Regions from separate parts of the Bradyrhizobium sp. TM102 genome, predicted to be linked through region 3. Evidence: predicted binding sites of a transcription regulator. Region 3 holds the regulator's gene; each other region holds the start of a gene.

The links. Region 3 encodes LexA, which represses DNA repair genes until DNA is damaged. Its sites were predicted from a motif close to TGTTCNNNNTGTGTTCNG; they were not measured.
Region 1: a site for LexA is predicted at 5,543-5,560, ahead of GDN70_RS05935 (DNA recombination protein RmuC). Genes of this name have one in related genera too.
Region 2: a site for LexA is predicted at 3,275-3,292, ahead of GDN70_RS00975 (helicase-related protein). Genes of this name have one in related genera too.

Annotation. Positions count from the first base shown of each region.
Region 1 is NZ_AP021855.1:1,268,816-1,279,428, forward strand. It holds gene GDN70_RS05905 (DNA polymerase III subunit gamma/tau) at 1-1,271, shown strand, start outside; gene GDN70_RS05910 (YbaB/EbfC family nucleoid-associated protein) at 1,300-1,620, shown strand; gene recR (recombination mediator RecR) at 1,622-2,224, shown strand; gene GDN70_RS05920 (hypothetical protein) at 2,252-2,689, shown strand; gene GDN70_RS05930 (MFS transporter) at 2,807-4,171, opposite strand; gene GDN70_RS05935 (DNA recombination protein RmuC) at 4,313-5,512, opposite strand; gene def (peptide deformylase) at 5,683-6,207, shown strand; gene fmt (methionyl-tRNA formyltransferase) at 6,346-7,281, shown strand; gene truA (tRNA pseudouridine(38-40) synthase TruA) at 7,288-8,025, shown strand; gene dapE (succinyl-diaminopimelate desuccinylase) at 8,157-9,323, opposite strand; gene GDN70_RS05960 (DUF805 domain-containing protein) at 9,320-9,973, opposite strand; gene dapD (2,3,4,5-tetrahydropyridine-2,6-dicarboxylate N-succinyltransferase) at 10,196-10,613, opposite strand, start outside.
Region 2 is NZ_AP021855.1:206,081-216,693, forward strand. It holds gene GDN70_RS00975 (helicase-related protein) at 1-3,006, opposite strand, end outside; gene GDN70_RS00985 (DUF3108 domain-containing protein) at 3,734-4,597, opposite strand; gene rpmB (50S ribosomal protein L28) at 5,101-5,412, shown strand; gene GDN70_RS35355 (toll/interleukin-1 receptor domain-containing protein) at 5,600-6,505, shown strand; gene GDN70_RS01000 (hypothetical protein) at 6,525-7,766, shown strand; partial or broken gene GDN70_RS01005 (phospholipase effector Tle1 domain-containing protein) at 7,748-7,921, shown strand; gene GDN70_RS01010 (hypothetical protein) at 8,060-8,572, shown strand; gene ftsZ (cell division protein FtsZ) at 8,770-10,026, shown strand; gene GDN70_RS01020 (hypothetical protein) at 10,330-10,613, opposite strand, start outside.
Region 3 is NZ_AP021855.1:3,987,990-3,998,602, forward strand. It holds gene GDN70_RS19095 (glutamine--tRNA ligase/YqeY domain fusion protein) at 1-1,559, shown strand, start outside; gene GDN70_RS19100 (SgcJ/EcaC family oxidoreductase) at 1,567-1,953, shown strand; gene GDN70_RS19105 (DUF2171 domain-containing protein) at 2,156-2,389, shown strand; gene GDN70_RS19110 (ComEC/Rec2 family competence protein) at 2,486-4,762, shown strand; gene GDN70_RS19115 (GAF domain-containing protein) at 4,772-5,713, opposite strand; gene GDN70_RS34990 (hypothetical protein) at 5,930-6,364, opposite strand; gene lexA (transcriptional repressor LexA) at 6,934-7,635, opposite strand; gene glp (gephyrin-like molybdotransferase Glp) at 7,812-9,023, opposite strand; gene GDN70_RS19135 (hypothetical protein) at 9,247-9,453, opposite strand; gene GDN70_RS19140 (HAD-IA family hydrolase) at 9,623-10,246, opposite strand; gene GDN70_RS19145 (alpha-hydroxy acid oxidase) at 10,261-10,613, opposite strand, start outside.

The DNA.
Region 1 (10,613 bases), 2.7 Mb from region 3:
GCAAGGTTCCGGTCACCGTGCTGTCGCGCTGCCAGCGCTTTGACCTGCGCCGCGTCGAGGCGGACGTGCTGATGAAGCACCTCGCCAATATCGCCGCCAAGGAAAACGTCGAGATCGAGCCGGAGGCGCTCGGCATCATCGCACGCGCTGCCGAAGGCTCGGTGCGTGATTCGCTGTCGCTGCTCGACCAGGCGATCGCGCATGCGGCAGGCGCCGTGAAGGCCGATGCCGTCAGGCAGATGCTGGGGCTCGCCGACCGCACCCGCGTCATCGACCTCTTCGATTCGCTGGCGCGCGGCGACATCGCCGCCGCCTTCAAGGAGTTCCGCGATCAGTATGATGTCGGCGCCGATCCCATCGTCGTGCTTTCGGACCTTGCCGAGTTCGTCAATTTCGTCACCCGCGTGAAGATCGTGCCGGCGACTGCCGACAACGTCGCCTATGGTGAGACTGAGCGCGTGCGTGCGAAGGATTTCGCCTCAAAGATCTCGATGCGCGTGCTGTCGCGGATGTGGCAGATGCTGCTCAAGGGCATTGCCGAGGTGCAGGCCGCGACGCGCCCGGCTGCGGCCGCCGAGATGGTGCTGGTGCGCATCGCCTATGTCGCCGACCTGCCGACGCCGGACGAAGCGATCAGGATGCTGGAGCAGAACGGCGGCGGCTCGCCGGTCGCGAGCGGCGGCGGTGCTGCACGCAGCGCGCCGGCCGCGCCGACGGCCTCCTCGGCGCCTGTTCGCATGCCGACCTCGTCGCCGCCTTCGTTCGGCGGTGGCGGCGCGCGGCCGCAGATGGCGGCGCCCGCGCCGGATCCGCAAGGGGCGGTGCCCCAGCTGCGCGTCACGAGCTTCACCCAGCTCGTCGCGCTCGCCGGGCAGAAGCGCGACATCATGACCAAGAGCGCGCTCGAGGGCGACATGCGCCTCGTCCGTTTCGAGGAGGGCCGGCTGGAGGTCGCGCTCGAGCCGAACGCCTCCAAGACCATGATCTCCGAGCTCGCCAAGAAATTCGAGCTGTGGACCGGCCGCCGCTGGACGGTGATCGTCTCCAACGAGCAGGGCCAGCCGACGCTGCGCTCGGTGAACCAGGCGGCGAAGCAGGAGCATGCCCGTACCGCAGAGGCCGATCCGCGCGTGCGGGAGGTGATGTCGCGTTTCCCCGGCGCGAAGGTTGTCGAGGTCCGCAGGCTTGCCCCCGAGACGCCGGAAGCCAATATAAACGCTGACTATGGCAGTGACGATCCGCCCGACGGTTCCGACGGCGACGATCTCTGAGCCCATCTTTTTCCAAGGACGAGCACCGATGGCTGATTTTCTCGGCATGATGAAGCAGGCGGCGCAGCTGCAATCCAAGATGCAGGAGATGCAGGAGCAGCTGGCCAACGTGGAAGTCGAGGGCATCTCCGGCGGCGGCCTCGTCGCGGTGCGCATGACCGCGAAAATGGACGTCAAGGGTATCAAGATCGACCCCTCGCTGATGAAGCCGGAAGAGCGCGAAGTGCTGGAAGATCTGCTCGTCACCGCGCTCGGTGATGCCCGCCGCAAGGCGGAGACCGCGATGCAGGAGAAGATGCAGTCGCTGACCGGCGGGCTCGGCCTGCCGCCGGGGTTGTTCGGCCAGTAAGATGGGCGCGGTTGCAGGTCCCGAAATCGAGCGGCTGGTGCAGCTTCTCGCGCGGCTGCCGGGCCTCGGTCCGCGCTCGGCGCGGCGCGCGGCGCTGCATCTGATCAAGAAGCGCGAAGCGCTGATGATGCCGCTGGCCTCGGCCATGCAGGTCGCGCTCGACAAGGTCCAGGTCTGCAAGACCTGCGGCAACATCGATACGCAAAATCCCTGCACCGTCTGCACCGATCCCAAGCGCGATGACGCCATCATCGTCGTCGTCGCCGATGTCGCCGATCTCTGGGCGCTGGAGCGGGCCAATGCGACCCAGGGTCGCTATCATGTGCTGGGCGCGACATTGTCGCCGCTCGACGGCGTCGGCCCGCAGGATCTGACCATCGACGCGCTGGTCGCGCGCGCGCATGATTCTCGGGTGCACGAAATCATCCTGGCGCTGAATGCCACGGTGGACGGCCAGACCACGGCGCACTACATCACCGACCTGCTCCAGGACGCCAACGTAAAAGTAACCCGGCTGGCCCATGGTGTGCCTGTCGGTGGCGAGCTTGATTATCTCGATGAAGGTACGCTATCGGCCGCGATGCGGCAGCGTACCCTGTTCTAGCCATCCAGACTTTACGGAACGGACGACATGACGAAACTTTTCGCCACACGCTTGGCTTTGGTCGCGACGATGATGCTGCTGGCGAGCCCGGCCATCTCCGCGCAGCAGGACGACGGGGCGCCGCCGCCGTCCAAGCCCGGCAAGCCGATCAACGCCGGCGAGGTGTTGTCCGGCGAGTTGAATGCCTTGAAAGTGCGCGACGTCAAGAATGCCGGCAAGCGGGTTGCGACCTACCAGATCACGTCCGAGCCGCGCCGCCTGCCGCCGCCGAACGGGCTGTGCAATCTCGAGACCGGGCCCGAGACGTTCCAGCTCGTTCCGAGCGGCGATGCGCAGGCCGCGCAGCTGAAGACGTTCGTCGGCAAGGAAATCTCGGTCAAGGTCGACGAAGTCGCCTGCGCCAGCGATCCCGGCCAGATGAGCGAAGCCGTGATCACGAAGTGGAGCTTGATCAAGAAGCAGTAGGGGGGCAGATCGAGATGCCGTAGGGTGGGCAAAGCGAAGCGTGCCCACCGCCTGTGTCGAATGCTTGGAACGATGGTGGGCACGGCGCAAGTGCGCCTTTGCCCACCCTACAGAGCGTCACACCCTCACCGGCCCCAGCGCCTCGAAATGTCCGCGCTTCTGCAGCCATGCGAGCAGCACCAGGCTCGGGATTGCCACCAGCACGCAGATCACGAAGAACAGCGGCCAGCCCGTGGTGTCCGCGACATAGCCCGCGCTCGACGACAGATATGTTCGCCCCACCGCCGCGAGCGCGGTGAGCAGCGCATATTGCGTCGCCGTGTGCAGCGGGTTCTGGCAGAGCGCCGAGAGGTAGGCCACGAAGATCACGGTGCCGATGGCGCTGGTGAAGTTCTCGGCACAGATCGCGAGCGCCAGCGCCCATTGATTGGTGCCGACCACTGCGAGCCAGGCAAAGGACAAATTGGCCAGCGCCTGCACCACGCCACCGATCCAGAGCGACATTGCCAGCGGATAGCGCCGCGCGACGAAACCACCGGCAAACCCGCCGATCAGGGTGGCGGCGAGGCCGACGCCCTTCACGATCGCCGCATAATCGTTGCGGGTGAAGCCGAGGTCGATCACGAACGGCGCCGTCATCGTGCCCGAGAAGGCATCGGTGAACTTGAATAGCACGACGAAGGCGAGCGCGGCGAGAGCATCCTTGCGCGACAGGAATTCGGAGAACGCGCCGATCGCCGCGCTCAACACACGCGCAAAGGCGGTCTCGGTTTGTGTCGCAGCTTCCGCCTGTGCGGATTGCGCCGGCTCGGTCGCGGCCAGCGCGGTGATCGTGCCGATCAGCACCATCGCGGCCATCACCACATAGCCCCACATCCACGCCGAGGTGCGGGGTATGCCGGTGCCTTCGAAGCCCGAGACGATGAACAGCGCGCCCGCGGTCGAGACCAGCATTCCGATGCGGTAGGCCGCAACGTAAGCCGCCATACCGGCGGCCTGCTCGCTCTCCGGCAGGCTCTCGACGCGGAAGGCGTCGACCACGATGTCCTGCGTCGACGACGTCGTCGCCACCAGCAGCGCGCCCAGCGCGACGTAGAACGGCGAGCTGGCCGGGTCGGTCATCGCCAGCAGCAGGATCGCGACGATCAGCAGCAATTGCGAGAACAGCAGCCAGCCGCGCCGCCGCCCGAACGCGCGGGTGAACAGCGGCACATGCAGCGCATCCACCAGCGGCGCCCACAGGAATTTCAGCGTGTAGGGCGTGCCGACCAGCGCGAACAGCCCGATCGTCTTCAGGTCAACCCCGGCCTCGCGCATCCACACCAGCAGCGTGGAGCCCGACAGCGCCAGCGGCAGCCCCGAGGAGAAGCCGAGGAACAGCACGATCAGCACCCGGGGCTGCAGGTACACGGCAAGGCTGTCGCGCCAGGAGGGCGCAGGGACGGAGGTCGCGGCGGGGGAGGTCGCGTCGGGAGCGGTCATGGGGTGGTGTTAGCAGATTCTGGGGGTGATGCCTCTGCCACAAATCCCGTCATGCCCGGGCTTGTTCCGGGCATCCACGTTCTTGGTGCCGTTGAAAAGTCCGTGGATGGCCGGGACAAGCCTGGCCATGACGAAACGGTGTCACTCCCCCGCCTGGAGCTTCCGCGGAAACAGCTCGCCCGCGCCCGCGACCAGCCGCGGTCCCTCGGCCGGCGCGTCCGCCTTGCTGAAATCGAGCTCCTCGATTCGTCCTGCGCGCTTCTCGATCTTGTCGGCGGAAATCAGGATCTGGCGGACGTCCTCGTTCGCATCGGAAAAATGCTTCTGCAATTTGACCACGCGATCCCTGAGACGACCCAGATCGTCGCCGAGCTTGATCACTTCAGTCTGAATCTGGTCGGCGGCATCGCGCATGCGCGCGTCCTTCATGATCTGCTGCATGACCTGGATCGCCAGCATCAAGAGCGAGGGCGACACCAGCACCACGCGGGCGCGATAGGCCTTCTGGATCACGTCGTCGAAACCGTCATGGATTTCCGCATAGACCGATTCCGACGGCACGAACATCAGTGCCATCTCCTGGGTCTCGCCGGTGACGAGATATTTTTCCGCGATGTCGCTGACATGCTTCATCACGTCGCCGCGCAGCCGCTGCGTGGCAACGCGCTTCTCCTCGTCGGTGCGGGCGTCGTGCAGCGCCGTCATCGCCTCCAGCGGAAACTTCGCGTCGATGCAGAGCGGGCGCTGGTCTGGCAGGAACACGACGCAGTCGGGCCGCTTGCCGGTCGAGAGCGTGAACTGGAACTCGTAGGCGCCCTTCGGCAGACCGTCCTGGACGATCGCCTCCATCCGCGCCTGGCCGAAGGCGCCGCGCGACTGCTTGTTGGCGAGCACGTCGCGCAGGGTCGTCACCTGGGTGGTGAGATCGGTAAGGTTCTTGTGGGCGCTGTCGATGATGCCGAGCCGCTCGTGCAGCGCGCGCAGGCTCTCCATGGTGTTGCGCGTCGAATGTTCCATCGACTGGCCGACGCGATGGGTGACCGAATCCAGCCGCTCGTTGACCGCGCGCGCCATCTCGGCCTGGCGTCCCGCCAGCGCCTGGGTCATGGCGTCGACCCTCCCTGAGGATTCGCTCTGGGCGCGCAGCACCTCGCTCAGGCGCTCCTCGAGCTCGTCGGCCCGGATCGCATGCGCCATCGCGAGTTCCGCGCCGCGCCGGCCCGAGCGGGCGATCACGACGGCGATCGTCACCAGCAGGGTGAGGACAAGGGCGCCGAAGCCGATCAGGGCATCAATCGTGCGCACCGGCCAGTCGGCCAGCATGAAAATGATCTCGTTCATGGGCCCTTCTAGCGCGATTCGCCGACCTTAGCGAACGAAGAGGGAACGGTTATGGTTAATAGCCCCCTAATTTTTATGGTTAACGAAACCTCAAGTTTTATGGTTAGCGAGGGGTTAACGGGGTTCCCGGCCGGATTGACCGCGTCCGGCGCGCGGCTTAAATCGCGGCCATGGCCCTCAGAGAAATCATCATCCTGCCCGACAGGCAGCTGCGTCTGGTCTCCAAGCCGATCGAGAAGGTCACGCCGGAGATTCGCAAGCTTGCCGACGACATGTTCGAGACCATGTACGACGCGCCCGGTATTGGCCTCGCCGCGATCCAGGTCGCGCAGCCGCTGCGGCTGATCACCATGGACCTCGCCAAACGCGACGAGAACGGCGAGACCACGCCGCTTCCGCGCGTCTTCATCAACCCCGAGATCATCGCCTCGTCCGAGGAGCTCTCGGTCTACGAGGAAGGCTGTCTCTCGATCCCCGAATATTACGAGGAGGTCGAGCGCCCTGCGAAGGTGCGCGTGCGCTTCACCGATCTCGACGGCAAGGTGCACGAGGAGGACGCCGAAGGCCTCTATGCCACCTGCATCCAGCACGAGATCGACCATCTCAACGGCGTGCTGTTCGTCGACTATCTGTCGAAGCTCAAGCGCGACCGCGTGATGAAGAAGTTCGAGAAGGCCGCCAAGCGCGCGGAGTAACCACGTTCTCCGCCGTCATACCCGGCCTTGTGCCGGACATCCACGTTCTGTGCCGCCGCAGGCCGGAAGAACGTGGATGGCCGGGACAAGCCCGGCCATGACGAGTACGTTGCTCGTTTCCGAGGATTGTCTCGCCACATGCCCCTCCGCCTGATCTTCATGGGCACGCCCGATTTCTCCGTGCCGACGCTGCTCGAGCTGGTCGCGCATGGCCACGAGATCGTCGCCGTCTACACCCGCGCGCCGAAGCCCGGCGGGCGGCGCGGCCTGCAATTGCAGCCGACGCCGGTCGAAGAAGCTGCGCGAAAGCTCGGCATTCCCGTGCGGACGCCGAAGACGCTGAAGACCCAGGAAGCGCTCGACGAGTTCAGCGCGTTCGACGCCGATGCCGCCGTGGTCGTCGCCTATGGCATGATCCTGCCGCAGGCGATCCTCGATGCGCCAAAACTCGGCTGCTACAATCTGCACGCTTCGCTGCTGCCGCGCTGGCGCGGCGCAGCGCCGATCAACCGTGCGATCATGGACGGCGATGCCGAGAGCGGCGTGATGGTGATGAAGATGGACGTCGGTCTCGATACCGGCGACGTCGCCATGGCCGAGCGCCTCGCGATCACGGACAACATGACTGCACTCGATTTGCACGATCGTCTCTCTCGCCTCGGCGCCGATCTCATGGTGCGCGCGATGGCCGCGCTCGCCCGCGATGGGCTCCAGCTCAAGAAGCAGAGCGAGGACGGTGTCACCTACGCCGCCAAGATCGACAAGGCCGAGGCGCGCATCGACTGGACCAGGCCGGCGCGTGCCGTGCTGCGTCACATCCACGGCCTGTCGCCATTCCCCGGCGCCTGGGCCGAGCTTGCCGGCGTCAGCGAGAATGCGCGCGTCAAGATCCTGCGGTGTGAATTGGCAAAGGGGTCGGGCGCGCCGGGCGAGGTGCTCGATGACAAGCTCACCATCGCCTGCAGCGAGGGCGCCATCCGCATCATCGAGCTCCAGCGCGAAGGCAAGGGCCGGATGCAGGCCGCGGATTTCCTGCGCGGCGTGCCGCTGAAGGCGGGAGCGAGGTTCAACTGATCAGCGATGCCCCGCTACAAGCTCACCATCGAGTATGACGGCGCGCCGTTTTTCGGCTGGCAGGTGCAGGACACGCTGCCTTCGGTGCAGGGCGCGCTGGAGGCGGCCGTGAAGGCGATGACCGGCGCGGATTTGCGGGTGCATGGCGCCGGCCGCACCGATGCCGGCGTGCATGCGCGTGGCCAGGTCGCGCATGTCGATATCGACAAGCAGTTTCCGCCGGGCCGTTTTCGCGATGGGCTCAACGCGCATCTGCGCCCGCATCCGATCGCGGTGCTGGAGGCGGAGATCGTGCCTGACACGTTCGAGGCGCGCTTCTCCGCGGTGAAGCGCCACTACCGCTACCGCGTGATCAACACCCGCGCCAATCTCGCGCTCGACATCGGTCATGCCTGGCGCGTGCCGCGCCGGCTCGATGCGGAGGCGATGCATGTGGCGGCACAGCGTCTGCTCGGCAAGCACGATTTCACCACGTTCCGCGACACCGAGTGCCAGGCCAAGTCACCGGAGAAGACGCTCGACCAGCTCGACGTGCTGCGTGACGGCCGCGAGATCACCATCGTCACCTCGGCGCGCTCGTTCCTGCACAGCCAGGTGCGCTCGATGGTGGGCTCGCTGATCTGGGTCGGCGAGGGCCGCTGGACCGCCGAAGACCTCTCCGCAGCGTTAGAGGCGCGCAACCGCGCCGCCTGCGGCATCGTCGCCCCGCCGGATGGGCTGTATCTGATGAAGGTGGACTATTAGCGCGTGATGCCGCCACACCGTCATGGCCGGGTTTGTCCCGGCCATCCACGATCTTTCTTGCTGGGACTGAAGTACGTGGATGCCCGGGACAAGCCCGGGCATGACGGCGGAATACTTGGCAATGACCGCACCTACCCGAAATACCGCGTCAAAATCCCGCGATAGACCTGCGTCAGCTTCTCCAGATCCTTGACGGGCACCCGCTCGTCGACCTGATGCATGGTCTGGCCGACCAGACCGAATTCGATCACCGGGCAATAGCTGGAAATGAACCTTGCGTCCGACGTGCCACCGCTCGTCGACAGCTCGGGCTTCCGCCCCGTCACCTCCTCGATCGCGGACACCGCGAGATCAGTGAACGGGCCGGGCTTGGTGACGAACACGTTGGAGTTCGAGGGCTCCCAGACGATGCGGGCCTTGATGCGGTTGCCGCAGGCTTTTGTCAGCCGCGTCTCGACCAGCTCGCGCAACGAGGCCTGGGTGTGGTTGTCGTTGTAGCGGATGTTGAATTTTGCGCGGGCCTCGCCGGGGATGACGTTGCTCGCTTTGTTGCCGACGTCGACCGAGGTGAATTCGAGATTGGAGGCCTGGAATTGCGCGCTGCCATGGTCGAGCGGCTCGTCGGAGATCGCAACGATCAGCCTGGAGATGTCAGGCACCGGATTGGAGGCGCGATGCGGATAGGCGACATGGCCCTGCACGCCGTCCACGTACAGCGTGCCGGATTGCGAGCCGCGGCGGCCGACCTTGATGGTGTCGCCGAGCGTCTCGACATTGGAGGGCTCGCCCAGCACGCAATGGTCGAATTTTTCGCCGCGCTCGGCCGTCCATTTCAATAGCTTGATGGTGCCGTTGATGGAGACGTCTTCCTCGTCGCCCGTAATCAGGAACGAGATCGAGCCCTTTCCGTCGTTGCGCGGCTTGCCGTCATTGGCGGCGAGATGCTCCAGCACCGCGGCGACCGAGCAGGCGATGCCGCCCTTCATGTCGACCGCGCCGCGGCCGTGCAGGACGCCGTCCTTCACCTCTCCGGAGAACGCACCGATGCTCCAGGCGCTCTCGTCACCGGGTGGCACCACGTCGGTATGGCCGGCAAAGGTGATGTGCGGGCCTTCGGTGCCGATCCGCGCATAGAGATTGTCGACGTCGGCGGTGCCGGGCTCGCTGAAGGTCACGCGGTGGCAGGCGAAGCCGGCGGCGGTGAGGGCTTTTTCGAGCACCCCGAGCGCACCGGCATCTTCAGGGGTTACCGAGGGGCAGCGGATCAGATCGCGGGCAATGGAGAGAGCATCGGTCATGCGCCCCGCTTAACATGCATGCCGCCGGGTGGGCTAGCGCGGGGCGGGACAATTTCGATCTCGCGGCTCTGGTCCCAGCCTTTCGCAGGGGAGGCGGCGGATGCCGAACTGTCCTCGATATCGAGGAGCGGATCAGGGCCGAACCGGTTGTGGCCCGAGGTGCCGGACCGGCAGAACATTTCGACGAGGCCCCACAGCCACAGCAGTGCGGCAGTCAGGTTGAGCGAAAATATCCAGCTTGATTTGGGCAGCAGGTCCGCGAACTGGCTGAACAGGCCGGGCAAGAAGAAGAACGGAACGATCCACCAGCCGCTCTTGTCGCGGTCATGGAGTCGCTTGATCGCCGTCGCGAGATAGATCCAGAAGAACAGCGCCATGCCGGACGCCTTGAGGATCGAGCCCGCGAGATCGGCCGATGCCAGCGCGTGGGAGACGCGGGGGTCGACCAGCTTGAAGAGGCCGTCGAGACCGAAGTCGAAATCGAGCTCAATTCCGAGCTTCAGGGTGGACCTCGTCCCTCCGACGATCCCGATGACTTGACCGGCAATCTCCAGCAAGCCCGCCAGCAGCGCGACGATCAGCAGCGCCTGCCACAGCAACGCGCGGTTGATGCGGCCGTCGAAGCGGAACAGATACCAGATCCAGTCCATGCGAACGGCTCCGGGCGGGAGGAGCCGCCCGATATTTGGTCGCGATGGAGAGGGGGTGGGTTCGATAGGGCTCCGGTGTCGTCCCGGCGAAGGCCGGGACCCATACCGCGTGATCTATCGACAGTAGAAAGATAGTCGTACCGAACGACGAGTCTTCGCCAAACCACGGCCTCGGAGTATGGGTCCCGGCCTTCGCCGGGACGACAGCGGTGTGCGCCGAACTCAATCCCGCAGCAACTCGTTGATGCTGGTCTTGGAGCGCGTGCGCTCGTCGACGCGCTTGACGATGACGGCGCAGGCGGTGCTCGGGCCGATCTGGCCGTTCTTCATCGGCTTGCCGGGCAGCGCGCCGGGCACCACGACGGAATATTCGGGCACTTCGCCGATGAAGACCTCGCCGGTCTCGCGGTCGACGATCTTGGTCGAGGCGCCCAGGAACACGCCCATCGCCAGCACCGCGCCCTTGCGCACGATCACGCCCTCGGCGACCTCGGAGCGCGCGCCGATGAAGCAATCGTCCTCGACGATCACGGGCTCGGCCTGCAGCGGCTCGAGCACGCCGCCGATGCCGGCGCCGCCGGAGATGTGCACGCGCTTGCCGATCTGGGCGCAGGAGCCGACGGTGGCCCAGGTGTCGACC
Region 2 (10,613 bases), 3.6 Mb from region 3:
ACCGGGGGCAGCGCCAGCTTCAGCACCGGCCGGCGGACGTTGATGGTGGTGACGCTGGTGGCGATGGCGCTCGTGGCGCGGCTTGCGGTCCTCGTGACGGCCGCCGGGACGCCAGACCTCGATCAGCTCGGGCTCGGCGGGCGTCGCCGCAGCTTCAGGCGCGGCGGCGTCGGGTGACGCGGCGGCTTCGGTTGCGGCGGTCTCGGCCGGAGCGGCTTCGAGGCCGGCAGCCTCGACGGGCGCAGCGGGCTCTTCCGCCGGCGGCGCAATGCCGGGGGCGTCTTCGGGCGTGACGGGGGCCTCCGGAGAGGCTTCCAGCACGGGCTCGGCCTCCTGAGCCGGCTCGTCCTGCAGCTCCATCCCGGGCGCATCTTCAACGGTGACCGGCTCGGCGACCGCTTCGGTGGAGGCCTCCGCCGGCAGGCCGGCAACGGCCTCCGCCGCGGTCTCGGTCGAGGAGTCGGCGCTTGCTTCAGCCGGCGGCGTCTCGGCCGCGACCGTTTCCACCAGGGCCGGCTTTTGCGGCAGCGGCGGACGCTTCTCCATGCGATAGCCGAGCGCACGCAGCACCGAGGCGAAATCCTCGCCTGCGGAGCCGGTGAGCGAGGTCATCGCCTGCGTCACCACGAAACCGCGGCCGTCGAAGGCGCCGGCCGGCTTTTCGCCGGACGCGTTCTCGCGCCAGGCCAGCGCCGGGCGGATCAGATCGGCAAGACGCTCCAGGATGTCGACGCGCACGGCGCGTTCGCCGGCCTGCTTGTAGCCGAGCACGCGATAGGCATCGCGCGGCAGCGCCTTGTCGACCGGGAACGAGGTACGGCCCGAGCTCGCCAGATGCTGCGCGCCCGACAGCGAGGACAGATCGACATTGTCCTGCTTCAGCGCCCACAACAGCGCTGCCAGCGCGCGCGCGGCAGGCTTCAAAAGGCCCGGGAAATAGATGTGATAGGCGCCGAAACGGACGCCGTATTTGCGCAGCACCGCGCGCGAGGGCTGGTCGAGATCCTTCAGCTCGTTCGCGATCTTGGGCCGCTCCAGCACGCCGAGCGCCTCGACGAGCTGATAGGCGATGCCGCGGGCGATGCCGGTGACGTCCTCGGCCTTGGAGAGCTCGAACATCGGCCCGAGCAGCTTCTCGACATGCGTCTTGAGCCAGAGCTCGAGCCGGGCCTGCACTTTTTCGCGCGGCGCCCCGGTGAGACGCTCGTCCGAGATGATGCGGATGCGCGGATGCAGCGCCTCCTCTGCGGCAGACAGCCGCGCCACGGCGTCGCCGGTCCAGCGGATGGTGCCTTCCGAGGTCAGCACGAACTGATCGTCCGGCGCGTTGCCGAGCTTTTCGGCGCGCGTGTTGATCTCGCCGGCGAGCACTGCTTGCGCTGCAGCCTGCAAGGCTTTCGCATCCGAACCAGCTTCCGCCGCATCCGGTGCAAAGGTGAAGCCGTCGAGGCGGCCGATGACATGGCCTTCGACGATGACTTCGCCGGTCTTGCCGATTTCAGTATTCAAGCTCGTGTTCTCCCGCAGGCGGCGCATCAATACACTGGTCCGGCGATCAACGAAACGCTCAGTCAAGCGTTCATGGAGCGCATCCGATAATTTATTTTCGACCTCGCGGGCGATCCCCTGCCAGCGTTCGGGATCTTTCAGCCAGTCCGGGCGGTTGGCGACGAAGGTCCAGGTGCGGATCTGCGCGATCCGGGCCGACAGCGTGTCGATGTCGCCGTCGACGCGGTCGGCCTGGGTGATCTGGGCCTCGAACCAGGCGTCGGGGATGCAGCCCTTCCGCATCAGGAAGCCGTACAGCGTGGTCACCAGCTCGGCATGGGCGGCCGGCGACAGTTTCCGGTAATCGGGGACCTGGCAGGCCTCCCACAGCCGCTCCACCGCCGCCTTGCCATGCGCGATATCGCGCACCTCGACGTCGCGGGCGGCATGGTCGAGCACGCGCATGTCCTCGGCGACAGGGGCGCGCGTCAGCGCCTCGTGGCCGGGGGCGAGGTTCAGGGACACCTGGAGCGCGCCGAGCGAGGAGAAATCCAGCCTGGCGTTGCGCCATTGCAGCATCTTCACGGGATCGAAGGTGTGGTTCTGCAGCGCGTTGACGAGCTCGGGCTCGAACGGCGCGCAGCGGCCGGTGGTGCCGAAAGTGCCGTTGCGCGTGGCGCGGCCGGCGCGCCCCGCGATCTGCGCGAATTCGGACGGCGTCAGCCGGCGGAACTGGTAGCCGTCGAACTTGCGGTCGGAGGCGAAGGCGACGTGGTCGACGTCGAGATTGAGGCCCATGCCGACGGCGTCGGTGGCGACGAGATAGTCGACATCGCCGTTCTGGAACATCGCCACCTGCGCATTGCGCGTGCGCGGTGAGAGCGAGCCCAGCACCACGGCGGCGCCGCCATGCTGGCGGCGGATCAGCTCGGCGATGGCGTAGACCTCATCGGCCGAGAACGCGACGATGGCGGTGCGGCGCGGCTGGCGCGTGATCTTGCGATCGCCGGCGAATTCCAGCTGCGACAGGCGCGGCCGCGTGATCATGGAGACGCCCGGCAACAGCCGCTCGATGATCGGGCGCATCGTGGCAGCGCCCAAGAGCAGCGTCTCGTCGCGGCCGCGGCGGTTGAGGATGCGATCGGTGAAGACGTGGCCGCGTTCGAGATCGCTGGCGATCTGGACCTCGTCGACGGCGAGGAAGGAGACGTCGAGGTCGCGCGGCATCGCCTCGACGGTCGACACCCAATAGCGCGGGCTCTTCGGCTTGATCTTCTCCTCGCCGGTGACGAGCGCGACCGCCTCGGCTCCGACCCGCGCGGCGATCTTGTTGTAGACCTCGCGCGCCAAGAGGCGCAGCGGCAGCCCGATCATCCCGGAAGGGTGCGCCAGCATCCGCTCGATGGCGAGATGGGTCTTGCCGGTGTTGGTCGGCCCGAGCACCGCAGTGACGCCGGCGCCAGGCACGCGATCGGACGGCGCGCGCTCGGAAGCGAAGGGGGAGGAGGAAAAGGGCATCTGGGGGATTAGGTAGTGGCGATTTGGGCGAATGTCAGTGCTGTCTGAGGCGGGGGACCTGGCCCCTCATCCTGAGGAGCGCGTCAGCGCGTCTCGAAGGATGAAGGCCCGGCTGGTGCCGTTGAGCAAGCCAAGCCCCTCGCCCTTCGAGACGGCCGCTTGCGCGGCCTCCTCAGGGTGAGGGGCACACTGAGCGTGCTGACACACGCTTCCCAAACCTCGCGCAACTGTCTCACTTTGCGACGCTTTTCCCGTTGGTCTTAAGCTTCGGAACGACTCTAGAACGAATCGCGGCCGAATCGCTGACTCCCCCCGGAGTCATGTTCCGTTCACGCAACATGTCGCGGGAGTCTTGTTGGCTGCAACTAGATGGAGTTTTGGGCTGCCGTACAAGTGACGTTTCGATGGCGCAAAGCCTTAAGTTGGGGACGGCGCGGAGTCGAATCAGAATCGGGGAGGAGTCAAATGGATTCCGGGACCGGAGCCGCCGGGACCAATTTTTGCGAAAACAACCCCATGCACAGTAGGCAAGTGATTGATTTTGCAAAACCTTCACGCAGCCAAAAACTCTGCTCGTCATTCCGGGGCGCGCCTCTTGGCGCGAGCCCGGAATCCATCGTGCAGCGGAGACTGTCTCACGATGGATTCCGGGTTCGCGACTGCGTCGCGCCCCGGAATGACGGCCGAGAGAGAGGGTAGAGAGAGAACGCGCTACGGCAGCCGCCGCTTACTGCGTCTTCGCCACCCTTGGCGGCTGGGCCGTGGTGATGAAGCTGGTCGCTTCCAGCATGGCCGGCCCCAAGGGCGTCGGCACTTTCAGCCAGAACGGGACCAGGACGCGGGTGCCGGCGACCGGGGCAAACGCGATCTCGATGTTGCGCTGGGCGGCGAGGTATTTGATCACGGGGCGGTCGGGGATGTAGCCGGCGACGGGCACGAAATAGAGCGAACAGACCACCACCGGGCCGTGATACCCCTTCTCCGCCTTCACGTTCTCCATGCGCTTGAAATCAAGCTTCAGATCGTAGCGCATGCGGCCGTCGAACACGGGGGCCGAGTTGTGGCAGGCGTCTGGCGAGACTGGGTCGCCATTGCCGGGCACGCGCAGCAGCGAGGCCGTCATGGGATCCCAGACGCCGCGGCGATGCGCGTCGGTGACGACGATACGGTCCGGATCGACCGGCGGCTCCGGCAGAATGGCAAAATCCTTCACATTGCCCTTGTCGAGCGTGATGCGGATCTCTTCGGTCTTCTTTGAGGTGGTGGTGGAGGCCTGATAGCCGGTCGCCACCAGCGCGCCGCCAACGATGCGCCCTTGGCTGGCGCCGGTGCCGGACCCGCCGGTGAACGACTTCAGCAGCCCCGAGGTGCCGCCGGCGGCCGCCGCCGAGAACACGTCGTCCTGGATGTCGATGTTCCATGCGCCCTTGCCGACGGGAATGCCGGCCAGCGAGGCCTCATATTGCGCCTCGAGCTTGCCCTGCGCCGCCGCGGGCACCGCGCCCCACGCCACGGCCAGGCCGCAAAGCGCCGCCAGCCAGCCGGCAAAGCGCGGACGGACTGAGCGCTCTTCTGGCGCAAGAGGGGACATTGCGAGCACGAAACAATCCAATCGGGGCGCGACGGTTGTTACTTAAGCCAAAAACCGCGGCAAACAATGTGTCCGGGCGCATGAGGCCGGGAACTCCACCGGAGTCTTCGGTCGCGAATACGCCCTTTATGTGATGGTAAGGCGCGACAAACATTGCCGTTTTGGTGATCGGCTTCGCCTCTCCCGCTGCCTTTTCCCCCTCGCCCCGCTTGCGGGGAGAGGGTCGGGGTGAGGGGGCTCTCCGCGAGGGCGGTGATAGTTGAGGTCATAGGCGGCCCCTCCCCCGCGGAGACGCCCCCTCACCCGGAATCCGCGCTATTCGCGCGCATTCCGGCCTCTCCCCGCAGGCGGGGAGAGGCGAAAAGACCGTCCAAAACCTTGACTGCCCGCCCCTTCCCCCCTATACGTCCGCCCGCTCCCTGCAAGGACGAAAGAATTAGCCCCCGTGGCGCCCAGAATGGCGGCCGCACTCGTTAGGGGTTCGAAACTTAAGGATTTCTACCATGTCTCGCCGCTGCGAACTGACGGCCAAGGGCCCCCTCGTCGGCCACAAGGTCAGCCACTCCAACATCAAGACCAAGCGCCGCTTCCTGCCGAACCTGGTCAACGTGACCTTCATCAGCGAAGCCCTGGAGCGCAACGTGCGCCTGCGCGTCTCGACCAACGCGGTCAAGAGCGTCGACCACAATGGCGGTCTCGACGCCTTCCTGCTCAAGGCCAAGGCCGACTTGCTGTCGCCGCGCGCCCTCGAGCTGAAGCGCGCCATCCAGAAAAAGGTCGGCCCGACGGCTGCACCGGCCAAGAAGGCCAGCTAGTTTTTCCAGAATTGGGCGGGGGCTAAGTTGCGTCGCGTGGCGTAGGCTTGGCCAGTAGAGTTTGCGTTGCGGCCGGATCGGAAGATCCGGCCGTTTTTGTTTTGTGGGGGGCAACAACCTAAGGTGTCGATCGTTGCCCGCGAATCGCGCAAAGTACTAAGATTGCTTGTAGTCGAAAGGACGTCAGATGGTGGCGCTCCGTGACTCTGTATTTATTAGTCACGCTACTCCCGAAGATAACGCTTTCACTCTTTGGCTCGGAGGACGTCTGACCGCGCTGGGTTATCACGTATTTGCCGACATACTTCGGCTCAAAGGCGGTGACGATTGGGAGCGCATTCTTGAGGACGCTATCCGACAACGCGCAAAGCGCTTTCTGCTCGTTGGGACGCCGGGCGGCATACAAAAGCAAGGAGTTAGGAACGAAATCAATCTCGCGGTCGAAACCGCTAAAAAGATAGGAGATGGCGGCTTCATTGTACCGCTCCGGCTTGCTGCTTATCCGCCACCGCTACAGATTGCGCATACACAGTACATAAACTTCGAAAAGGGTTGGGCTCAAGGTCTCGCTGAACTGTTGCCGCTGCTCGAAGAAGCAAACGTTCCTAAGCACGTTGCTCCAGAGGAGACGAAGGCTTGGCAGAGCCTCCAGCTCAAAGATGCAAGATCCGTAGGTAACGGCCCTGAGCAACTCGTCTCCAATTGGTTAGACGTGACATCCCTGCCGACATCAATTGCATTCTTCGATTTCAAGAGCGGCATTTCTATAGGAGCAGCACAAAAGGCCCGAGCAGATTGCCCAATTCCAATCGCGGTTCATAATCGTGGCTTTCTCAGCTTTGCACCGCTGCACCAGTTGCAAGAGTACTTTGGCCCCAACCTTCCCATCGAAGTTATAGATAGCTGGGTTTGTCAATGTTCCGCCACCCCGCAAGGGCGCCAAAGCCATCGAACCTCAGCACATTCCGTTTCCCGGGTTCTCAGCAGCATTCAATTCGAACTGGCCTCTAAAGCCGAAAACAGTAATCGACACCATCGACTCTGCCACACTTCACGAAGCGCTCAGAATTTCGAACCGGAACGAAGCAATTAAGGCCGCAGTGGATCTGTACGTGAATGCCTTGGTGGCACGATGCGACCGAATTGAAGATGCGCCCAGCTTTTGGTTCGTAATTATTCCCGAAGAAGTCTACGACCTCGGTCGCCCACTTTCTCGCATCCCAACAAACGAAAAGATTCAAGGCAAAACCCGCATGTCGAAAGCGGAGGCATTAAAGCTCGACAAACAGCCGACCTTATTTGGATTGGAGGAGGCCGAAGCCGATGTTTACAGGTACGCGACTCACTTTCGGCGGCAACTGAAAGCTCGACTCCTGTCTCCCAAGATCGTGACCCAAATTGTTCGAGAGACAACTCTTACACCCGACGATTTCTTAAGGAGCGACGGTCAACGGAAGAGACGCATTGAGGACGACGCGACCGTCGCATGGAAATTGACGACGGGATCTTATTACAAGGCCGGCGGTAGACCTTGGCAATTAGCCGGCGTCCGAGAGGGCGTATGCTACGTAGGCTTGGCTTACAAGAGGCGAGAAGCGACAGCAGATGACGGCTTCGCCTGCTGCGCAGCTCAGATGTTCCTCTCGAGCGGCGAGGGCGTTGTCTTCAGAGGCGCGTTGGGCCCGTGGTACAACTCGGACACAAAGCAATTCCACATTGACGAGCCCGCCGCAAAGCGCTTGATCGAAATGGTGGTTCAGGAATATCGCGATCAGCACGACAATAAACCGCCAAAAGAATTATTCCTGCACGCCAAATCCAACTTCTCCGATGAAGAATGGACCGGCTTCGTTAGTGGCGCGCCTCCCGAAACCAATGTCGTCGGCGTACAAATCTCAGACGCACAAGATGCACTAAAGCTATTTAGGCCAGGTAAGTATCCAGTCCTGCGGGGAACGGCGTTACTCCTTTCTGAAAGCGACGCCTACCTTCTAACTTCGCCGGGACGCATATCATGCGAAGAGTATGTGAATGGAATTGAGAGCGCGCTACCGCAGACGATGAGAGCCGTTGAAATTTTCTCGAAGCGGGGCGTACGAAACAAGGATGTAGCAGATCGACTAAACCAAATGTTTCGTCGAAGGGATATTAGAGTGAGGATTTACAAGACCGACGACATCCATGATCGCGTTTGGATCAAGGACTCTCTCGAAGCGTTTTCGATCGGAACGTCTTTCAACGGTCTTGGAAACAAATTCGCCTTCATTCTGCCCTTACCATCAAGCGACGTCAGGTCCTTTTTATCAGAACTACAAATTCGTAGATCGGAACTGTCATTTTCGAAATCGGTGTGAGCTGGCAGGAACCCGACCCCAAAAACCTCGTCATCTGCTGTGACGGCACCGGCAACGAGATCTCGGAGAACATCTCCAACGTCCTGAAGCTCTATCGCTGCCTGCGCAAGACGGACAAGACGCATCCGCGGCAGATGGTGCTCTGCGATCTCGGGGGTCCCCCCGGTGACTGCATCCGTAAACACCCCCCGCGCCCGTTAACCGTTCATTAACCAACGCACCCTAGCCTGCTGTAATCGTCCAGCCATCATTAGCTCGAAATGCCTTCCCGGTTCGCTCCAGGAGAAGCGCCGATGTGCGTTGCGTTGTTGACGTATGCCGATCTCAGTGCCCGCCTCAATATCTCGCGCGAGGCCGCGCGGTCGCTGGCGAGACGACGCCGGCTGCCGCGCTCGCGTTCGGATGACGGCAAGGCCCTGGTGAGCGTTGATCTCGCCGAGCTCCGGTACACGCCCCGCCCGCGAAAGGGCCGCCGGGCAGACCCCATCGCCGCCTCCATCGCAAGGATCGAGGCAATCAAGATCGAGTCCTTCAAGGCGGAGATCGCGCGGCTCGAAGACGTCGCAACCGCCTACAGGGCCGTGTTCGAACGCGAGCGGGAGCGCGCCGATCGCCTCGCCGTCGAGCTGCAGCAGGCGACCGCCGAGACCCTAGCAGCCAATGCGTGGGCGTCGCGACTGGAAGACGAAGTGACGGCGCTGCGGAGCGATCGCCGGGGCGGCTCGATCGCGGGACACGCCGCGCGTCGATTGGGACATCTGGCCGCCGCCATCGTCAAAGCAGATCGCGCGGCTGGAGCGCGATGAGATTGGGATGAACCGTCATCGCGCTCCAGGTTTTTGTTCGAGCATGATCTCCGCGCAAACGCGTTGCGCGTTTGTCGCGAGGGAAAGCCGCTTCGCACTTTGCGCTCACGCGGCCCTTCGGGTCCGGATCATGCTTTTGCAGTTAGCACTCGAAGACTTCACCATCCCCGGCTTGCCGGACCAATCGCGAGGGAAAAATGGCTGGCAATATCGATATTCATGAAATGAAGGCCCGCATCGTCGTGTTCGGTGTCGGCGGCGCAGGCGGCAATGCCGTCAACAACATGATCACCGCCGGGCTGCAAGGGGTCGAGTTCGTGGTCGCCAACACCGACGCGCAGGCGCTGGCCATGTCGAAGGCGAAGCACCTCATCCAGCTCGGCACACATGTCACCGCGGGCCTCGGCGCCGGCTCGCAGCCGGAACTGGGCCGCGCCGCAGCCGAGGAGGCCATCGATGCGATCCGCAATCAGTTGACCGGCGCGCACATGGTGTTCGTGACTTCAGGCATGGGCGGCGGCACCGGCACCGGAGCTGCACCCGTCGTCGCCAGGACCGCGCGCGAGCTCGGCATTCTCACGATCGGCGTGGTCACCAAGCCGTTCTACTTCGAGGGCCAGCGCCGCATGCGCTTTGCCGAGGCCGGCATCGAGGAGCTGCTGAAGACGGTCGACACCCTCCTGATCATCCCGAACCAGAACCTGTTCCGGGTGGCCAGCGACAAGACCACATTCGCCGATGCCTTCGCCCTTGCCGACCAGGTGCTTTATTCGGGCGTGGCCTGCATCAGCGACCTCATCGTCAAGGAAGGCCTGATCAATCTCGATTTTGCCGACGTCCTCTCCGTCATGAAGGAGAAGGGCAAGGCCATGATGGGACGAGGCGAGGCCTCCGGCGAGAAGCGCGTGCTCGCCGCCGCCGTCGCCGCGATCTCCAATCCGTTGATCGAGAACCCCTCGATCAAGCGCGCCAGCGGCCTCATCATCTCCATCACCGGCGGCAAGGATCTCATGCTGTACGAGGTCGACGAAGCGGCCAGCCGCATTCGCGACGAGGCCGACCCGGACGCCAACATCATCGTCGGCGCGTCCTTTGACGAAAGCCTCGAAGGCATCGTCCGCGTCTCGGTGGTGGCGACCGGTATCGACAATCTCGACCCGGCGCAGGCGCTGCCGGTGGAAACCGCCCTCACGCAGCTCGCCGGCAGGCTGCGCAACGACAGCCGCCGCATCGCCGATCGCATCGAGCGCAGCGCACCCATTCCGCAAGCGGGCAGCCCGCCGCTCCGCCCGCAGCCGCACCACCCCGTGGGGCCACCGGCACGGCCGGGCCTGGACCATGCGCGGCAGGCGGCCGACCGGCCGCTCGATCCTTACGGCCGCGCCTCTCTGCGCAATGCGCCCGACGAGGCCGTTCTCGATATCCCGGCCTTCCTGCGCCGCGCCGCCAACTGAGGGGTCGAGAGAGCCGCGGTTGCTTGCATGTCGGCTACGGAGTCCAACAACAGGTCGTCATCCCCGGGGCGCGACGAAGTCGCGAGCCCGGGATCCATAACCACCATCGTGAGTATGGATTCCGGGCTCGCGCCAAGAGGCGCGCCCCGGAATGACGGAGTAAAACAACAACTCTCCCGCTTTGGCGGGCGCCTCACCATGAATGTTTGATATCTCGCCGCGGAAACGAGTCCTCATCCTGAGGAGCCCGCCTCGATCGGCCGTCTCGAAGGATGCGCCGCAACGAAACCAGCCGCCGATGCTTCACGCTGCCGTGCTGCGCGGGCTCTCCGCGGTTTCCTTCTTGTCCGACTCCTTGTCGCGCGACAGCCAGGCCGGAAAACGAAGCAGGCGTTCGTTGGTGTCTTTCGGCAGCTCGATGGGCGGCGCTTCAACGGCCGAACTCGGCAAGTCCAGCGCTGCCTGTCCGGATCGCACCGCATCCGCACGCTGATCCAGTTCGCGCAAGAGGGGATCGAGCACGCTGTCGATCTCGGTCGCCACCGACACGAGGAAACTATTGAGCTCGCGCGCCTCGGGCACGACGG
Region 3 (10,613 bases):
GCTATCTGCATATCGGCCATGCCAAGTCGATCGCGCTGAATTTCGGCATCGCCCAGGAGTTTCCGGGCCGCTGCCATCTGCGTTTCGACGACACCAACCCGGTCAAGGAAGAGCAGGAATATATCGATTCCATCCAGGCCGACGTGCGCTGGCTCGGCTTCGACTGGGGCAAGAACCTGTTCTTTGCCTCCGACTATTTTGACCGCCTGTACGAATGGGCGGAGCAGCTGATCCGCGACGGCCTCGCTTATGTCGACGACCAGACCCAGGAGGAGATCCGCCTCTCGCGCGGCACGCTGACCGAGCCCGGCAAGAACTCGCCGTTCCGCGACCGCAGTGTGGACGAAAACCTCGGCCTGTTCCGCCGCATGAAGGCCGGTGAATTCCCGAACGGCACGCGGGTGCTGCGGGCCAAGATCGATATGGCAGCCGGCAACATCAATCTGCGCGATCCCGTGCTGTACCGCATCCTGCATGCGCATCATCCGCGCACCGGCACCAAGTGGCACATCTATCCGAGCTACGATTATGCGCACGGCCAGTCGGACGCGATCGAGGGCATCACGCATTCGATCTGCACGCTGGAGTTCGAGGACCACCGGCCGCTCTACGACTGGTTCATCGAAAAACTGCCGGTGCCGTCGCAGCCGCACCAGTATGAATTCGCGCGGCTCAACCTGACCTATACGCTGCTGTCCAAGCGCGTGCTGACCCAGCTCGTCCGCGACGGCCATGTCGCGGGCTGGGACGATCCGCGGATGCCGACCATGGCGGGGATGCGCCGCCGCGGCGTGCCGCCGGCCGCGCTGCGTGAATTCGTCAAGCGCATCGGCGTCGCCAAGGCCAACAGCGTGGTCGACGTCGGCATGCTCGAGTTCTGCATCCGCGAGGAGCTGAACCGCACGTCGCAGCGACGCATGGGCGTGCTGCGGCCGCTCAAGGTGGTGATCGAGAACTATCCGGAAGGGCAGACCGAGGAGCTCGAGGCGATCAACCATCCGGATGACCCGTCCGCCGGCACGCGCAAGATCACGTTCGGCCGCGAGCTCTATATCGAGCAGGACGACTTCATGGAGAACCCGCCGAAGAAGTTCTTCCGCCTGTCGCCGGGCAACGAGGTGCGACTGCGCTACGCCTATTTCGTCAAGTGCACCGGCGTGATCAAGAACGACAAGGGCGAGGTGGTGGAGCTGCGCTGCACCTATGATCCCGCGACCAAGGGCGGCAACGCGCCCGACGGCCGCAAGGTCAAGGCGACGATGCATTGGCTGCCGGCGGCGGCGTCGGTGCCCGCGGAGATCCGCATCTACAACCAGCTGTTCGCCAATCCGAGCCCGGACGCCCAAAACTTCGCGGCCGATCTCAATCCGAACTCGCTGGAGATCCTCAGCGACGCGCGGATCGAGGCATCGGTCGCAGCGAGCAATTCGACCGAGCCGATGCAGTTCGAGCGGCAGGGCTATTTCGTCCGCGACAAGGACTCGACGCCGGGCAAGCCGGTGTTCTCCCGCACCATCGGCCTGCGCGACACCTTCGCGAAGGAAGTCGCAAAGGGGTGATGCGCATATGAGCAACGAAGCCGACGCCATCGTTTCCGCCATCATCGCGAAATGGTGCGCCGGCTTCGCGACGCTCGATGCGGCCGCGCTCTCGTCGCTCTATGCGAAAAACGCGTTCTTCTTCGGCTCGAACCCGAAACTCTATCGGGGCAGGGACGGTGTTGCCGATTACTTCAACGGCCTGCCGCGCTGGCGCAAGCCGAGCGCCGTATTCTCCGACGTGAACGCAGCGCAGGCCGGCCCCGATCTGATCAACATGGCCGCGACCATCTCGTTCGACCTTGCCGGCGAGCGCCCTGATCTCGTCGTCAAGATGAGCTGGGTCATCGTCCGCGAGGACGGCGACTGGAAGATCGTCAATCACCACGCTTCGGCGAAGGCGCCGCTGATCTGATTGGCGCTCTTCATCAGTTTGTCATTCCGGGATGGCCCGAAGGGCCAGGCCCGGAATCCATAACCCCAGCTTGTGGTTATGGATTCTCCGATGCGCAATTGCGCATCATAGCTCGCGCCAAGTGGCGCGCCCCGGAATGACAGCAGAATACGAACCGAAGCTCTCTCCGCGCGTTGAGGTGGCTCCAACCAAGGATCCCACCATGCAGAACATTGCAGAGCATATGGAAGTCATCGGCGCCGACGGCGTTCATGTCGGCACGGTCGACAAGGTCGAAGGCAATCGCATCAAGCTGACCAAGAAGGACAGCGGCGAGGGCAGCCACAAGGGCCACCATCATTTCATCGACAAGGGCCTCGTCGCCGGTGTCGAGGGTAACAAGGTGCGGCTGTCGGCCAAGGCGAATGTCGCCGTGACGATGGAAGAGGAAAAGTAGGGGGAGGCCCCCGTCGTTCTCGATTTGTACCGCTATTCGCGCGGCCGCACGTTCCGGTAGCCTTGGCGACAATCGCGTCGCGTAGGGTGCAGGGATATGGCGGAGCCGGGCCGGCCAGCACGGTCCCAGGGTATAGCCGGGACGTGGCCGGTCGGTCGTGCTGCGCAGGCGGGCGGCTTGGTGCCGGCGGGCTTTGGCGCCTGGTCGGCAATCGTCGAGACGCTGCGTGAATGGGCCCGCGCGGAGGCCGGCGCCGGGCGACTGTTGCCGTGGGTGCCTGTCGCCTTTGGCGGTGGCATCGCACTCTATTTTGCCGCCGATCATGAGCCGGTGCTGTGGGTCGTTGCCGCGACGGCTATCGCGCTCACGTTTGGCGCGGTGCTGTTGCGGCGGAGCCGGCTGTTTGCGCCTGCGATCATGATTGCGGCGGTCGCTTCCGGCTTTGCCGTGGCAACCTGGAAGACGGCGCGCATCGCCCACCCCGTGCTGGCCAAGCCGCTCTATTCAGTGTCGCTGTCGGGTTTCGTCGAGGCCCGCGATATCCGCGAGCGAACCGATCGTTTCGTGCTGCGCGTCACGGCCATGGAGGCGCAGCGCAGCGAGGTCAAGCTGGAACGCGTCCGCCTGTCGGTGCGCAAGGGCACTGCGCCCGAGGTCGGCAGCTTCGTGCAGCTCAAGGCGCGGCTGATGCCGCCGCTCTCGCCGGTGCGCCCCGGCAGCTACGATTTTTCGCGCGACATGTTCTTTCAGGGCATCGGCGCCTCCGGCTTCGTGATGGGCGCGATCACGGCTTCAGTCCCGCCCGATGCCGGCGGCCTGCGGCTGCGTTATGCCGCCTTCATGCAGGGCCTGCGCGATGCGATCGACGCCCGCATCCGCGCCACGCTCGAGGGCGACAACCGCGCGATCGCGACAGCGCTGCTCACCGGGCGGCGCGATGCGATTTCCACGCCGGTCAACGACGCGATGTTCATCTCGGGGCTCGGCCATGTGTTGTCGATCTCCGGCTATCACATGGCGGTCGTCGCCGGCGTCGTCTTCTTCGCGGTGCGCGCACTGCTGGCCTTGATCCCGGGACTGGCGGCCGGCTTTGCCATCAAGAAATGGTCGGCGGCCGCAGCGCTGGTGGCGGCTGCGTTCTATCTGCTCTTGTCTGGCGCGGAGGTCGCGACGCAACGTTCGTTCTTCATGACGGCGGTGGTGCTGATCGCCGTGATGGTCGATCGCCGCGCCATCACCTTCCGTACGCTCGCGGTGGCGGCGCTGATCGTGCTCGCGGTCGCGCCGGAAGCGCTTGTGCATCCGAGTTTCCAGATGTCCTTTGCCGCGACGCTCGGTCTCGTCGCGCTGGTACAGATCGGCATGCCGAACCTGTTTGCCTCACCCGATCATTCGGCGACCGCGCGCGTCGCGATGTGGGGCGGCCGCGAGATCGCGATGCTATTCCTGGCCTCGCTGATCGCCGGGCTTGCGACCACGCCCTACGCCGCCTTCCACTTCCACCGCGTCACGCCCTACGGCGTGCTCGCCAATCTCGGTGCGATGCCGGTGGTCTCGGCGCTGGTGATGCCGGCGGGGCTGCTGGGATTGCTCGCAGCGCCGTTCGGGCTCGACGGCGTGTTCTGGTGGCTGATGGGGATCGGCATCGACTGGATGGTCGCGGTCTCGCGCTGGGTGGCGGCATTGCCGGGCGCGGTCGGCCGCATCCCGGCGTTCGGCATCGCGCCGCTGATCGCAGCGAGCCTGGGGGTCATCGTGATGGGCCTGTTGCGTACGCCGTTGCGCTGGGGCGGTGCCGTCGTGCTGCTGGTTTCCATCGGCTGGGGGCTGTCGGTGCGCCAGCCCGATATCCTGATTGCCGGGGACGGCGCGAGCGTCGCGGTGCGGGGCGGGGACGGGCGTTTGCATCTGATCAGGGCAGGCAAGGACAATTTCGTGCTGAGGGAGTGGTTGGCTGCCGACGCCGATCCGCGCGATGCCGGCAGTAGCGCGCTGGCGAGCGGCATATCGTGCGACGAGTCGGGCTGCGTAACGCCGCTCGCAGACGGACGGCTGGTCGCGCTGGCCTCGCGCATCGACGCGTTGGCGGACGATTGCAACCGGGCTGCACTGGTGGTGACGTCAAGGCCCGCGCCGCCCGATTGTGCGGCGATGGTGGTGGATCGGCAGCGGCTCGCTCGCCAGGGCGCGCTGGCATTGACCCGGCGTGGCGACGGCTTTTCGGTTCAGGCGGTGAGGGCAAGAGGCACGAACCGCCCGTGGTTACCGGCCGGTGCGGGCGAAGGTGACTTCGACGGCAGCCTTGCGCAGAAGGCGGCTCCCCGCAGCCGCGACGCAACGCCATCGGAGACCGACTTGCAGGCCGACGATTGACGCCATCGATTACAGATACCAGGCCAGCACGGCTTCGAGCTTTGCCTTGCCGATGACCGGCAGGGCCACCATTCGGCTCAGCCCGGCTGCGCAGGCCTCAGAGCCCGCGATCGAGCCGTCATGAGTGAGATCGTCGTTGAGCGCGGGCATGCCGGCGGCCCAGGCGCCGCCGATGCTGCCTTCGCCTCTGGCAATGGAATTGGCGGCATAGCGGGCGGCAAGGTCGGTCTGCGCGCTGCAATCGCCGGCGCGAAAGACCAGCGCCGAACGGGCCTCGTTCGGGACCCAGATCTCGAAGCGTCGCGCAATCGGCGTTGCCTGCGCGGAGAGGAAAGTCAGGACCCAGGTTTGGTCGGTGCCGGTTCGGTAGGGCACGCCGACACCCAGATTGATCCCGACCTTGGCTGCGTCCTCCCAGCGCAGGAAGCTCTTGGCGTCGTGCAGGTCCTTGATGATCAGCGGCAGGCCCGCCTTCCAGGTGCGTCCGGGAAGTCCGAAGCCGCGAGGAAATTTAGTGTGGCGCGAGTTGAATTCGAACATGTCCGCCGCGCCGTAATAGCCGTCGACGAGGCCCATCTCGTGGGAGAGATCAGGATCGTTGTGCCAGAGTTCGATCGCGCCGACATGCGCCTCGTCGTCGCCGCAGAACAGCACCATCACGGCTTGCAGAAATTCGCCTGCAAACACCGGCACCGCCACGCCGCAGGTGAGGCCGGCGGCGACGGCCTGATCGGTCCGCTTGAAATAGGAGTTGGCGAATTTCGTGAGGATGACGGGATGGCCGCAGGCCCAGGTCTTGCCTGGAAGCCCCTCGTCATATCCGAAGTGCAGCTCTTCGCTGACGGCCTTGAACGCGGACAGCCCTTCATCGTAAAGGCCGCCGCCGAATTCCAGCCGCATGCGCGTCCGGTCAGGCACCCAGAGTTCAACAACGCGAATAAAGGTTTTCATCGAGCGTGTCCGCCGCCTCAAACCACGACAGCATCGGTCATTTGGCTGCGGAGCGGAGGTTCAAAATTCAGGCAGGACGGCCCAAACTTCGTGCGGCGACGAGGTGCGGCGGCGCTCGCCGATCGAATTTCGTGAAACACAAACCCACCGGGCTCGCCGGCATCGGCCGGCGACGGCATTTCAATCCTGGCCCCGGACCCGCCGGGCCGGAGGGCGTCAGCCGATCGGCAGTCGCGTGACCGTCGGGCGACTGTCGGCGATGATCTGCGGCTTGTGCTCGCGCTCGCCGATCGGCTGGGTCACCGGCAGTTGCAGCACGGTTGCGCGCTGGCCCTCGACGAGCTGCGTCACCAGCACGGATTTGCCGTCCGGGAATTCGATCGCATCATGATGGCGATCGGGAATGTGCGGATCGATCTTGCCGAACTTGCCGACGCGGGAGTTGACGGTGCGCGTCCAGATCCAGCGGTTGTCGTAACGGACGTTATCGGCGAAGGCGAGCTCCGTTCCCGGCAGCAGGCAGACCGCGACGGAGAGATCGGCTTCGGAGGCGAAGCCGCGCGTCGAGGTGCCGCGGAATGTTGTCGTGACGATCGTCTCGCCGACTTCTGCGGGGCGCGTCGCGACGGCATGCAGGCTGTAGTCACACATCGGGTGCTCCTCTATGCAGAGATAGCGACCCGCACCCCTTTTGGAGGCGCAGGCCCCTACCAGAGTGGAAGCACGTGACGGTCTGCTTGGTTGTAGGCAAATCTGCGGCTGGGATCCGCGAGCCCCGATCACATTATCTTTTCCATCTTTTCCGAAGTCGATAGGAACAAAGTCGGCTTCCGTGCATTTGGCAGGCGCGCGTCAACGAGGCGAAACCAGCCAGCCCGAGTATCGTCAGCTCGGCTGCGTGCGCGCTGCATTGCGGTCGTTGCGGATTTTCTGGATCACGGCCGTGTCCTAGCCGACATGATGATGCGACATGATGCGACCAGCGTTGCTGCGGCTGCGCTCAAACGATCCGGCGCATTTGGGCTGTCCCCCTCGAACTCGAAAGGCCGCGAAGCGATGTTGCTTCCCGCGGCCTGCCGAGGATGTCGCGAAAGGGGGAGGGGCCGGACAATCTGGGCAGAACCAGAAAGACTATCCAGCCGGAGCGGACCATCATCCGCTCCAATCTCTGATCGGCGATGCCGACCGAAGGCGCGCGCGAGGCGCTGAAGACTCCGGTATCAGTACTTGCGGTAAAGCCCGATCAGCTTGCCCTGAATCTTCACGCGGTTCGGCGGCAGGATGCGCACCTCGTAAGCGGCGTTGGCGGGCTCCAGCGCGATCGAGGCGCCGCGGCGGCGGAAGCGCTTGAGCGTGGCTTCCTCGTCGTCGATCAGCGCCACCACGATGTCGCCGGTATCGGCGCTCTCGTTGCGCTGGATCAGCGCCATGTCGCCGTCGAGGATGCCGGCCTCGACCATGGAATCGCCGCGCACTTCGAGCGCGTAATGCTCGCCGGAGCCGAGCATGTCTGGAGGCACGCTGATGGTGTGGCTGCGGGTCTGCAACGCCTCGATCGGGGTGCCGGCCGCGATGCGACCCATCACGGGCACCGCAACGGGCCGCTCGCCCTCGTCCGCGGACGGGCTGGAGCTCGCGCGTAGCTTGCCGAGATTGCCCTCGATGACGCTTGGCGTGAAGCCGCGTCGGTTGCCGGCGGCAGCCTGGAGCTCCGGCAGCTTGATCACTTCGATGGCCCGGGCGCGGTTGGGCAGCCGGCGGATGAAGCCGCGCTCCTCCAGTGCGGTGATTAGGCGGTGGATGCCTGACTTCGAGCGCAGGTCGAGCGCATCCTTCATCTCGTCGAAGGACGGCGGCACGCCGCTTTCCTTCAAGCGTTCGCTGATGAACCGCAGAAGCTCGTATTGTTTGCGCGTTAACATCTCGACCAAAGTCCCCCGGTTGATGTCGTTCGATTCCGAGACGATGAGTTCAGCGATAAGCCGCTACATCCTCGAAACAAATCATGAACGGACACTATATGTTCGATACATGTTCCGCAACTGCTTAATTTACCGTGAACAGAGCGAAACTCGCGGAATGCGTGTGGCCGCGCAGTTCAGACGGGGAGCCGCAGCACTTCGCAGGGGCTGCCGGCCTCGGCCTTTGGCGCAAACGGTGCGCGCACGAGAAGTACCTGTGCTGCAGCAAGATTCGCAAGCAGAGAGGAGTCTTGATGGCTGACGGGAAGGGCGACGAGCGTGCCGTCGTCGCGCGGCTCCAGGCGCGCGCGCAGATAATCCTCGCGCTGGTCATTGGCGCCGAGATCGCGGCCCAGCACGGCGCGCTCGCGATGGTGATGAATCACCGAACGGCCCGACAGCGCGCGAATCAACGGCACCATGAACAGGAAGGCGCACACGTAGGACGACACGGGATTGCCGGGCAGGCCAATGACGCCCATCGTCCCTAAGCGTCCGTGCATCATCGGCTTGCCGGGCCGCATCGCGATCTTCCAGAACGCCAACGCGATGCCTTCGTCCTTCAGCGCCTGCTGGACCAGATCGTGGTCGCCGACCGATGCGCCCCCGGTCGTGACCAGGACGTCGGCGCCGCTTTCGCGCGCGCGGCGGATGCCGGCGGTGGTGGCCTCCAGCGTATCGGCGGCAACACCGAGGTCGATGGTCTCGGCGCCCTCGCTGCGGGCGAGCGCGTGCAGGGCATAGCCGTTGGAATAGACGATCTGGCCGTGCCCGGGCGTCGAGCCCGGCATCACCAGTTCATCGCCGGTGGCGAGGATCGCGACCTTCGGACGACGGCAGACGGCGAGTTGCGGGTGATTCATTCCAGCGGCGAGGGCGAGATCGCGCTCTGTCAGACGGGTTCCCTTGCGCAGGAGGACGTCACCCTCGCGGAAATCAACGCCGGCGGGGCGGATGTGCCGACCCACGATCGCGGCTTCCTTGATCGTTATGTGCTTGCCCTCGGCGATCGTGTCCTCCTGGATCACGACTGCGTCGGCGCCGTCGGGAACGACGCCGCCGGTGAAGATCCGCACGGCTTCGCCGGCGCCGACCCTTTCCGTGAACGGACGGCCCGCTGCGACCTCACCGATCATCGTCAGCCTGGAATCGATCGTTGCCGCATCGGCCGCGCGCACGGCGTAGCCGTCCATCGCCGACATCGCCTGGGGCGGTTGGGTGCGCCGCGCAGCGACGTCCTGCGCGAGCACGCGATGGTAGGCTTCGTCGAGTGAAACCATCTCTGCAGGCAGCGGCTCTGCACCCGCCAGCACCGCAGCAAGGGCGTCGGAAACCGGCATCAAGGCCACGGCGAAACTCCTGCTCGGCACGTTCGGACGAAATTTTCCGACAGTCTTCTAGCCGAGCGCGGGAGCAGAGGCAAAAATGCGGGCACAATTTATCTTGCCGCTTTCCGGCCCTGGATCGAAGGCAGGCTCAGGCCTGGCGTGGCATGATCCAGAGAACGAGGCCGATCGGCAGGAGGGTGGCGATGGCGAGGACGAGAATGACGAGTGCCACGGCCGGCATCGCTCAACTCCCGCTCGGCCGGTCCGGCCCGTCGTCCATCGCGACGTCGGGAGCCTTCGGCCCTTGATCCTTGTCGGGCAGCGGATCGGCCTGGGATTTCAGGTCGGCGGCCTTGCTGATCAGCTTGGCGGAAAGGTCAGAATCCGAGGTGGTTCTTGCGAATTCAAGCAGGAGAGAGGCTTGCTTGGTGAGATAGGTTTTGCCCAGCACGTCCATAAGTCCGGTGTAGAAGTCCCAACGGACTCAAGAGTCCGGAAGGGGCCATTCCGTTCCCGGAACTCCGTACAAAAATGCACAAAGCGCTCTGGTTCCTCATTTTGGGCAAAATTGGGTCCGGGAAGGCTGCCCGACGTTGGCGCCTCCCGATGAGCGGAGATCGTCAGATGCCCAATGCCTTCAAGGCGTTCTCGACGTCGCGCGGCGACGTCACATGCACCGCCGTCAGCCCGCGCGACCGCGCGCCTTCGATGTTCTCGGCGAGGTCGTCGAAGAACACGATACGTGCTGCGGGCACGCCGATCGCGGCGACGACATGGTCGAAGGCTTCCGCGTCGGGTTTGCGCAGGCCGATGCTGGACGACAGATACAGCGCGCGGAAATGGCCGAGCAGTTCGCCATATTCCTTCGAGAAATAGTCAACATGCGGCCGGTTGGTGTTGGAGAAGGCATAGAGCGGCATCTGTTTCGCCGCGCGCGGCAGCAGCTCGGCGATATCAGGCATCTCGCCGGCGAAGATCGCGTTCCAGCCTTCCAGGAACTGGGCGTCCGAAATGCCGATGCCGAGCGAAGCACGCAGCGAAGCGAAATAGTCCTCGTCGCTGATCTTGCCGACCTCGTGCAGCCGGTAAGCCTCGTCACGCACATAGCGCGCGACGATGGCCTCGGGCTGGCAGCCGGCATGTCCCGCCCAGCAGGCGATCGCCTTGGAGAAGTCGATGTCGAGCACCACGCGCCCGAGATCGAACAGCAGCGCATCCGCGCTGCCGGGAGAGAGCGATGTCATTGCGTCCTTTTCACTCAGTATCGATACGGATCGTGGTCGAACAGCGGGAATGCGCTGAACACGCTCGGCGCGTTGGTGGCGGTCGCCGGATGCAGGCAGGATTTGTCGACCTCGGCAAATGACGTGGCGCCCAAAAGGCCGAGGCAGCGCAGCACCTCGTCCTCCAGCAGCTCCAGCATCCGCGCGACGCCGGCCTCGCCAGCCGCCGCCAGCGCCCAGCATTGCAGCCGGCCGATCCCGACCATGTCCGCGCCCGCCGCGATCGCCTTGACGATGTCGGTGCCGCGACAGATGCCGCCATCGACCATGATCTTGGCGCGGCCCTTCACGGCATCGACGATCTCGGGCAGCACATGCATGGCGCCGC